DNA from 2 places in the Variovorax sp. efr-133-TYG-130 genome. Region 1 is predicted to be linked to the other one. Evidence: predicted binding sites of a transcription regulator. Region 1 holds the regulator's gene; the other holds the start of a gene.
What was found. Region 1 encodes NrdR, which represses ribonucleotide reductase genes. Its sites were predicted from a motif close to CACNANATNTNGTG; they were not measured.
Positions count from the first base shown of each region.

Region 1 (4,596 bases):
GCGGCTACGCCGGCAAGGTGATGGCCGAGCACGAGCGTCTGCTGCAGGTTGCCAGCGGCCGCGCGCCGTCGGTGCTGCCGCCCCGCACGACCGTGCGCGCGCAGCCGATTCCGGTCGTGACGCCCGCACCCGCGCCGGTCAAGGCCGATGAAGGCTCCGAACCCGCCAAGGTCGCCCTGCTTTCCGGCGTTTCCTGAAGCTGTCCTGGCCGGGTGTGAGCTACACTCGGCCTCGTACGCGACTGGCGATAGGCGCAGCACCCGAAAAAGGTGCCCCGCGCTGACGTGGAATACCACTGGGAAGCGTACCGCCTGGCCACAACAGGCGTTCAGCCGTTCGCCTGGGCAGCCCTTGTTTGGTTGAAGAACAAGGACCTCGTCTTCAAAGGACTGCCATGTACCAACGCAATATCCTGGTCGAACAGACCGATCCCGAAATCTGGGCCGCCATTCAAGCCGAAAACGCGCGCCAGGAACACCACATCGAGCTGATCGCCAGCGAGAACTACGCCTCGCCGGCCGTCATGGCCGCCCAGGGCTCGCAGCTCACCAACAAGTACGCCGAAGGCTACCCGGGCAAGCGCTACTACGGCGGCTGCGAGCACGTCGACGTGGCCGAGCAGCTGGCCATCGACCGCGTCAAGCAGATCTTCGGCGCCGACGCCGCCAACGTGCAGCCGCATTGCGGCGCTTCTGCCAACGAAGCCGTGATGCTCGCCTTCCTGAAGCCCGGCGACACCATCATGGGCATGAGCCTGGCCGAAGGCGGCCACCTGACCCACGGCATGCCGCTGAACATGAGCGGCAAGTGGTTCAACGTGGTGAGCTACGGCCTCGACGCCAACGAAGCCATCGACTACGACGCGATGGAACGCAAGGCGCACGAGCACATGCCCAAGCTGATCATCGCGGGCGCTTCGGCCTACTCGCTGCGCATCGACTTCGAGCGCTTCGCCAAGGTGGCCAAGGACGTCGGCGCGATCTTCATGGTCGACATCGCCCACTACGCCGGCCTCGTGGCCGCGGGCGTGTACCCCAACCCGGTGCCGCACGCCGACATCGTCACCTCCACCACCCACAAGAGCCTGCGCGGCCCGCGCGGCGGCATCATCCTGATGAAGTCGCAGCACGAGAAAGCCATCAACAGCGCGATCTTCCCCGGCCTGCAAGGCGGCCCGCTGATGCACGTGATCGCCGCCAAGGCCGTCGCGTTCAAGGAAGCCATGTCGCCCGAGTTCAAGGCCTACCAGCAACAGGTGGTCAAGAACGCCCAGATCGTGGCCGACACCCTCACCGAGCGCGGCCTGCGCATCGTGAGCGGCCGCACCGAAAGCCACGTGATGCTGGTCGACCTGCGCGCCAAGGGCATCACCGGCAAGGAAGCCGAAGCCGTGCTGGGCAGCGCCCACATGACGATCAACAAGAACGCGATCCCCAACGACCCGGAAAAGCCGATGGTCACCAGCGGCGTGCGCATCGGCACCCCCGCCATGACCACCCGCGGCTTCAAGGACGAAGAGGCCCGCATCACCGCGAACCTGGTCGCCGACGTGCTCGAGAACCCGCGCGACGCGGCGAACATCGATGCCGTGCGCGCCAAGGTGCATGCGCTGACGAGCCGTTTCCCTGTCTACCGCTAAGCCGCAAATCCTGACCGCATGAAATGCCCTTTTTGCGGTCATCTTGAAACGCAGGTCGTCGAGACCCGCGTTTCGGAAGACGCCGACTTCGTCCGCAGGCGCCGCCAGTGCAGCGCCTGCGACAAGCGCTTCACCACCTACGAGCGGCCCGACGTCAACTTCCCGGTCGTCGTCAAGAAGGACGGCAGCCGCGCCGACTTCGATTCGTCGAAGGTGCGCGCCTCGATGATGCTGGCCCTGCGCAAGCGCCCGGTGAGCATCGAGCAGATCGACAACGCCCTGCTTCGCATCGAACAGAAGCTGCTGGCCAGCGGCCTGCGCGAAATCGACTCGACCAAGGTGGGCGAGCTCGTGATGCGCGAACTCAAGAAGCTCGACAAGGTCGCCTACGTGCGCTTTGCATCGGTGTACCGCAGCTTCGAGGACGTGGACGAATTCAGGCAGTTGCTGCGCGACATCTGAGCCGCGACGGCAACCGCCGCAGCACTCTCACAGGCACCTCAACGGTTCCAGCAAAGCTGCACCAGCGCACTCGATGCGTCGGTGCTGTTGCCGGCCAGCTTGACGCCCTGCTGGTTGACCGTGAGCGTTCCGCACTCGTCGTTGCGCGAAGCCCTCACAGGGACGGCTTGCAAGATGTAGCTGGTGTCGTTTCTTGAGACAAAGCTGATGGCATAGTTCGCCGTGCCGGACGGTGGCGACTGCCCCAGTCCTGCCGGCAGCGCGACGGTCGGCGGGGGGTAGCGTCCATTGGCGGTCATGTAGCGCTCGGTCCACTGTGCCGCCTGCAACAGCTGTTGCTTGGCATCGGCGCGCTTGGCCCGCAGCACGTAGCGCGTGTAGCTGGGGTAGGCAATGGCGGCGAGGATGCCGATCACCGCCGTTACGATCATCAGCTCGATCAACGTGAAGCCGCGCGAGCGGATCTGCTTGCGGCGCGGCGGCTTGGAATAGCTGTTCATGGTTTGCCTCGGCTGCGCCGTCAGTTCGACGGCGACATCAGATTGCGCCAGCCGAAGCGGCGCACGATGTCAGGCCGTATCGGTGCCTTGCACTCGCCGGCCGCATTGCAGATCACGTCCTTGCCCTTCTCCCGGCCCTGCGGCTCGAAGACGATGTCGTCCTTGCCCGAGTTGTTGCGGAAACCGAGATAGCTGGTCGTGGCGGTGGTGGCTGTGCCGTAGGCAATGCCGTCGGGTGCGGAGCCGTCGAAGAAGTCGACCACCATCGACCATCCTTCGTCGTTGGTGCCCGCCGTGCAATCGAGCGCATTGCTACCCGAACCGGGAACGGTGCTCGAGAACAGGCCGGCGCTGCTGTTCAATGCATCGCCCGGGTAGAGGATGCGCTCCTTGGCGGCCGGCAGCTGAAAGTACCAGCCACGCTTGGCACGGGAGCCGCTGTAGTTCACGCTGTTGTTCGAGACGGTGCGGAACTCGCCACCGTCCGTCTCGACAGTGGCGCCGCCGACGGTCTGCGCCACCAGATCGGTCAGCACGGCCGTGCCGGTCGTGCCGTTGGCCCCGTCCCGGATGCCGTAGAGATACTGGTTGGCGGTATTACTGTCGTCACCGACGGCGAACAACCTTCCCGTGCCGAACACCACCATGTAGCCGCCGCGCGGATGGCCGGCGACCACCGGCGCCGCGGTGATCGGCTGCGTGGCGCCAGCTGCGAACAGCGGCACATTGTCGAGGCTCGAGGCAGTGGCTGCGGAGCCCAGGGTCGCTTTCCACTTGCTGCTGTCGCGGTCGCTCAGGTCGAAGCGCCACATGTTGCCCAGCAGGTCGCCCGCATAGGCGAGGTCGACCTTGCCGTCGCCGTCACGGTCGATCACCCGCGGAGCCGACAGTCCGTTGCCGGTGCCCGCGCCCTGCGTGACTGGCGCCGGGATCTTGAGGATCGACTTGTCGCCGTCGAGATACTGGATCCACAGCATCGCCTTCTCGCTCGTGCTGTTGTAGCCGTTGCCCAGGATCACGGCCTTGCGGCCGTTGTTCAGCGGGGCCATCTGCAGTGCGCGCCTGGAGAAGGAGTCGAGCGCGGGTTGCTGGAACTGATGGCCCAGGTCGTCGTCGGAAAGCGCGGTCGTGTCGATGAGTGCCGTTTCGCGGGCCATGGTCTCGTCGATGTCCTGGGGCTTGGTGACGTCGAGCACGAAGTAGCCCTTGCCGCCCGCCCCCAGCGTGCCCACGAGGAAAGACTTCCATGCAGCCACTTTCTCGGCATCGGTGGTCGAGGCGGTGGCGGTCGCACCCATGTAAATGTCAGCCACGAAGGGGCTGCCGTCGACGTAGTACCTGTGCGAATAACTGCCTTCGCTGAGCCGCTTGAGCTTTGGCGCGGCCGCCGTGCCGTAGAGCCCTTCGGGCACATAGGCGAACGCTTCCTGTCCAGAGCCCGCGTCGAAGGCGTGCAGCATGCCGTCATTGGCGCCCACGTAGACCATCGGCGTGCGGGCGATCGAGGCAAATTTGGCATAGGCATCGCTGGTGAAACCGCTGTTGGGCTTTCCCGCGTACCAGACGCCGGAGCCCACGATGTCGCCGAGCACATGGCCGCGTTTGCGCAGTTGCAGGCCAGCGCCCTCATTGCTGCGGTCTCCGCGCAGGAAGTCGAGCACGGCCCGCCCGAGCGCGGTGTCTTTGTCATCGGTGCCGGTGGTTCCCTTGAGCGCGGCTTTTTGCGCGTCGCTCAGGTTGGCCCAGCGGAACGGAATTCCGGTGCCCCTTGTCGCAGGGCTGGTCGCCGTTGCAGCAGCGGTGCCCGAGAAGCTGAGCACCTTGCGATTGCTGCCGTGCGCGCCCGCCGCCGCCATGCGGGTGTCGAGCAGGTCGCGTGCGGACCATTGGGCCGCGCTCGCCAGCCGGCCGTCGGCGCCGAACCTGGTGGCGGTGAGCGTGCCCGACCAGTTGGCCGTGTCATAGCCCGCCCTGTAGACCGCCGTGCCGGTCGAA
Region 1 covers NZ_JARVTD010000009.1:160,257-164,852, forward strand. Annotated here, with positions in the region: gene QRN67_RS11200 (lytic transglycosylase domain-containing protein) at 1-197, shown strand, start outside; ZMP/ZTP riboswitch at 228-353, shown strand; gene glyA (serine hydroxymethyltransferase) at 395-1,639, shown strand; gene nrdR (transcriptional regulator NrdR) at 1,658-2,101, shown strand; gene QRN67_RS11215 (type IV pilin protein) at 2,140-2,601, opposite strand; gene QRN67_RS11220 (pilus assembly protein) at 2,622-4,596, opposite strand, start outside.

Region 2 (4,596 bases), on a different contig from region 1:
TCGCGCTCTGCGTGCGCAGGTAGTAGGTCGTCTTCAGGCCGCGCAGCCATGCGAGCTTGTACGTGTCGTCGAGCTTCTTGCCCGATGCGCCGGCCATGTAGATGTTCAGCGACTGCGCCTGGTCGATCCACTTCTGGCGACGCGCGGCGGCTTCCACCAGCCACGTGGTTTCCACTTCGAACGCGGTGGCGTAGAGCGCCTTCACGTCCTGCGGCACGCGGTCGATCGGACGCAGCGAGCCGTCGAAGTGCTTCAGGTCCATGACCATCACGTCGTCCCACAGGCCCAGGCGCTTCAGGTCGCGCACCAGGTAGTGGTTGATCACGGTGAATTCACCCGACAGGTTCGACTTGACCGACAGGTTGCCGAAGCAGGGTTCGATCGATGCGTCCACGCCGATGATGTTCGAGATGGTCGCGGTCGGAGCGATGGCCACGCAGTTCGAATTGCGCATGCCGTCGGCCTTGATCTTCTGGCGCAGCGCGTCCCAGTCGAGGGTGGCCGAGCGGTCGACCTCGACGTAGCCGCCGCGTGCCTTTTCCAGCAGGTCGAGCGAGTCGATCGGCAGGATGCCCTTGTCCCACAGCGAGCCCTTGTAGCTCGAGTACTTGCCGCGTTCGCGGGCCAGCTCGGTCGATGCCCAGTAGGCGTGGTAGCAGATGGCTTCCATCGACTCGTCGGCGAACTGCACGGCTTCTTGCGAGGCGTAGGGAATGCGCAGTTCGTACAGCGCGTCCTGGAAGCCCATCAGGCCCAGGCCGACCGGACGGTGGCGCAGGTTCGAGTCGCGCGCCTTCTTCACGGCGTAGTAGTTGATGTCGATCACGTTGTCGAGCATGCGCATCGCCGTGGAGATCGTCTTCTTGAGCTTTTCCTGGTCGACCTTGCCGTCCTTCAGATGTTGCAGCAGGTTCACCGAGCCGAGGTTGCACACGGCGGTTTCGGTGTCGCTGGTGTTCAGCGTGATCTCGGTGCACAGGTTCGACGAGTGCACCACGCCGGCGTGCTGCTGCGGCGAGCGCACGTTGCAGGCGTCCTTGAACGTGATCCAGGGGTGGCCGGTCTCGAACAGCATCGTGAGCATCTTGCGCCACAGGTCGGTCGCCTGGATGGTGCGCGCGGGCTTGATGTCGCCGCGGGCAGCCTTCTCTTCGTAGGCGACGTAGGCCTTCTCGAATTCGGCGCCGAACAGGTCGTGCAGGTCGGGCACGTTGGAGGGCGAGAACAGCGTCCAGGTGCCCTTTTCCATCACGCGGCGCATGAACAGGTCGGGGATCCAGTTGGCGGTGTTCATGTCGTGCGTGCGGCGGCGGTCGTCGCCGGTGTTCTTGCGCAGCTCCAGGAACTCCTCGATGTCGAGGTGCCAGGTTTCCAGGTAGGTGCAGACGGCGCCCTTGCGCTTGCCGCCCTGGTTCACGGCCACGGCCGTGTCGTTCACCACCTTCAGGAACGGCACCACGCCCTGCGATTCGCCGTTGGTGCCCTTGATGTGGCTGCCGAGTGCGCGAACGCGGGTCCAGTCGTTGCCCAGGCCGCCGGCGAACTTCGACAGCAGCGCGTTTTCCTTGATCGACTCGTAGATGCCGTCCAGGTCGTCGGGCACGGTGGTCAGGTAGCAGCTCGACAGCTGCGAGCGCAGCGTGCCGGCGTTGAACAGTGTGGGCGTGCTCGACATGAAGTCGAACGACGACAGCACTTCATAGAACTCGATGGCGCGGGCTTCACGGTCGATTTCGTTCAGCGACAGGCCCATGGCCACGCGCATGAAGAAGGCCTGCGGCAGCTCGATGCGGGTCTTGCGCACGTGCAGGAAGTAGCGGTCGTACAGGGTCTGCAGGCCGAGGTAGTCGAACTGGTTGTCGCGTTCGGCCTTCAGGGCGGCGCCCAGGCGGGGCAGGTCGTACTGCAGCAGCTTTTCGTCGAGCAGGTCGTTGTCCACGCCCTTCTTGATGAACTGCGGGAAGTAGTCGGCATAGGCGGTGGCGCGCTCGGCGGGCATCACTTCGCGGCCGATGATTTCCTTGAAGATCGTATGCAGCAGCAGGCGCGCGGTGGCGAAGGTGTAGTCGGGGTCCTTCTCGATCAGCGTGCGGGCGGCCAGGATCGAGGCCTTGTAGACCTCGTCGAGCGGCACGCCGTCGTACAGGTTGCGCATCGTCTCGGCGACGATCGGCGCGGCGGTGATGCTCTCGCCCAGGTTCTCGCAGGCGGATTCGATCAGGCCCTTGAGCTCGTTGATGTCGAGCGCGACCAGCTCGCCGTTGTCCAGCACGTGCAGCGCGGGCGTGGCCAGCGCTTGTTGTTCGCCCTGCTTCGAACGCTCCTGCGTGCGGCGCTCGCGGTACAGCACGTAGGCGCGCGCGATTTCATGATGGCCGCCGCGCATCAGGCCGAGTTCGACCTGGTCCTGCACGTCTTCGATGTGGAAGGTGCCGCCGCCCGGACGCGAGCGCACCAGCGCGCGGATCACGCCTTGCGTGAGCACGTCGACCGTCTCGCGAACGCTGGCCGAAGCCGCGCCCTGCGTGCCGTGCACGGCGAGGAAGGCCTTCATCATCGCGATGGCGATCTTGTTCGGCTCGAAGGGCACCACGGCGCCGTTGCGGCGGATGATCTGGTAGTGGGCCAGGTTCTGGACGTTGGGGGAGCCGGCAGTGTCTCGCTGCTGCTGCGGTGACGTCGAGGGAACGGCACGCGGGGTCGATTGGGGGGTCAGGGCAGTTTGCATTCGCTTCCTCTCGGTTGGCAATTCTTGTTGGATGGCGACGCCTGGGCCGGGCGTCGCGCCGGTGTTGATGACCGGACGTTGGACACTATATCTAGGGTGCGAGGGGTGTACAACCCACTAGATGTAGCGTTTTCGTCTCGATACAAGCCTTGCCGGCAGCTCTTTCGGCGTAGGACAACAGCAGAGATGCCGCGTGAATACTGGGCTATGGTCGCGCAAGCCGCATGGGGCTTGGCTTGCGAGCCGATTTGGGCCTGCAAGGCGCATGGTTGCTTGATCGAGCGACAGACATTTTCGCATTGCCGCGACGCACGATCCGCGCATCGCGAGCCGCCGCGCGATTGAAAAAATTAGCGCTGCACCACCTGTGCAGGAAACATTTGTGGACTCCAGCCCAATTGCTCGCGCAGCAGGCGCCAGTCGAAACCGGCGCCGGGGTCTTGCTTGCGGCCCGGCGCGATGTGCTCGTGGCCGGCGATGTGAGCGATGGGATAGCGCTGCGCGATCGCGGCGCACAGGCTCGCGAGCGTCTCGTATTGCGGCTCGTCGAACAATTGGCCCTCGAGGCCTTCGAGTTCGATGCCGACCGAGTCGTCGTTGCAGTTGCCGCGGCCGCGCCACGACGACACGCCGGCATGCCAGGCGCGGTCGTCGCAGCTCACGAACTGCCAGAGTTCGCCGTTGCGGCGCACGTAGAAATGCGAGGACACCTCGAGCCCGCGGATCGACTGGAAGTAGGGGTGCGCGTCCCAGTCGAGCCGGTTGGTGAAGAGCCGCTGCACAGCGTCGCCGCCGTACTCGCCGGGCGGCAGGCTGATCGAATGGATCACGACGAGGTCGGTATTCGCGCCCGCGGGGCGGGGACCGAAGTTCGGAGAGGGCAGCGCCTTCGCGAAGCGGTACCAGCCGGCCTGCCAGAGCGCACCGTCGTCGTTGCCGCCTGCGGTGCCTTCAGTCGTCGGCATGGCTGCTCGCGCCATCGTCGCCGTTGGGCGTGGTGATGCCCAGGCGCGCGATGCGGTAGCGGATCTGGCGCAGGCTCATGCCGAGCCGCGCGGCGGCGGCGGTGCGGTTGAAGCCGCTGTCGTGCAGCGCGCGCACGAGAATCTCGCGCTCCTGCTGGTCGAGGTAGGCCTGCAGGTCGGACGGCAGCGGCGGCGGCGCGGGCTTGGGCGGCGCGACCGGCGCGGGAGCCGGCATGAGCATGGCGGGCGTCGTGATCTCCGGCATCAGCGGCGCCGGCGCGGACGCGGCGGCTTCGGCGGAGGCGGTGAAGCCGCCCATCAGGTCGAGGTGCAGCTCGTCGCCGTCGTTCAGTGCGACCGCGCGGTGCAGCAGGTTCTCGAGTTCGCGCACGTTGCCGTCGAGCGGGTGCATGCCGAGCCGGCGCAGCAGGTCGTCCGACAGGTGCGGCACCGGCATTCCGGCCTCGTGCGCAATGCGCGAGAGCAGCGCGGCGCACAGCGCGGGCAGGTCTTCGCGGCGGTCGCGCAGCGCGGGCACCGCGATCTCGATCACGTTGAGCCGGTAGAACAGGTCTTGCCGGAAGCGGCCGGCCTGCACCTCTGAATGAAGGTCCTTGTGGGTGGCGCTGACGATGCGCACGTCGACCGCGTCTTCCTGCGTGGAGCCGATCGAACGCACGCTGCGCTCCTGGATCGCGCGCAGCAGCTTCGACTGCATGGCCAGCGGCAGGTCGCCGATTTCGTCGAGGAACAGCGTGCCGCCTCGCGCGGCCTGGAAGTAGCCGTCGCGGTCTTGCGCCGAGCCGGTGTAGGAGCCCTTGCGGGCGCCGAAGAATTCGGCCTCGAGCAGGTTCTCGGGAATCGCGCCGCAGTTGACGGCCACGAACGGGCCGTCGCTGCGCT
Region 2 covers NZ_JARVTD010000023.1:78,411-83,006, forward strand. Annotated here, with positions in the region: gene QRN67_RS19915 (ribonucleoside-diphosphate reductase subunit alpha) at 1-2,728, opposite strand, end outside; gene ampD (1,6-anhydro-N-acetylmuramyl-L-alanine amidase AmpD) at 3,079-3,693, opposite strand; gene QRN67_RS19925 (sigma-54-dependent transcriptional regulator) at 3,680-4,596, opposite strand, start outside.
Region 2: QRN67_RS19915 (ribonucleoside-diphosphate reductase subunit alpha) is a predicted target of NrdR. The motif match lies at 2,812-2,825, and genes of this name have one in related genera.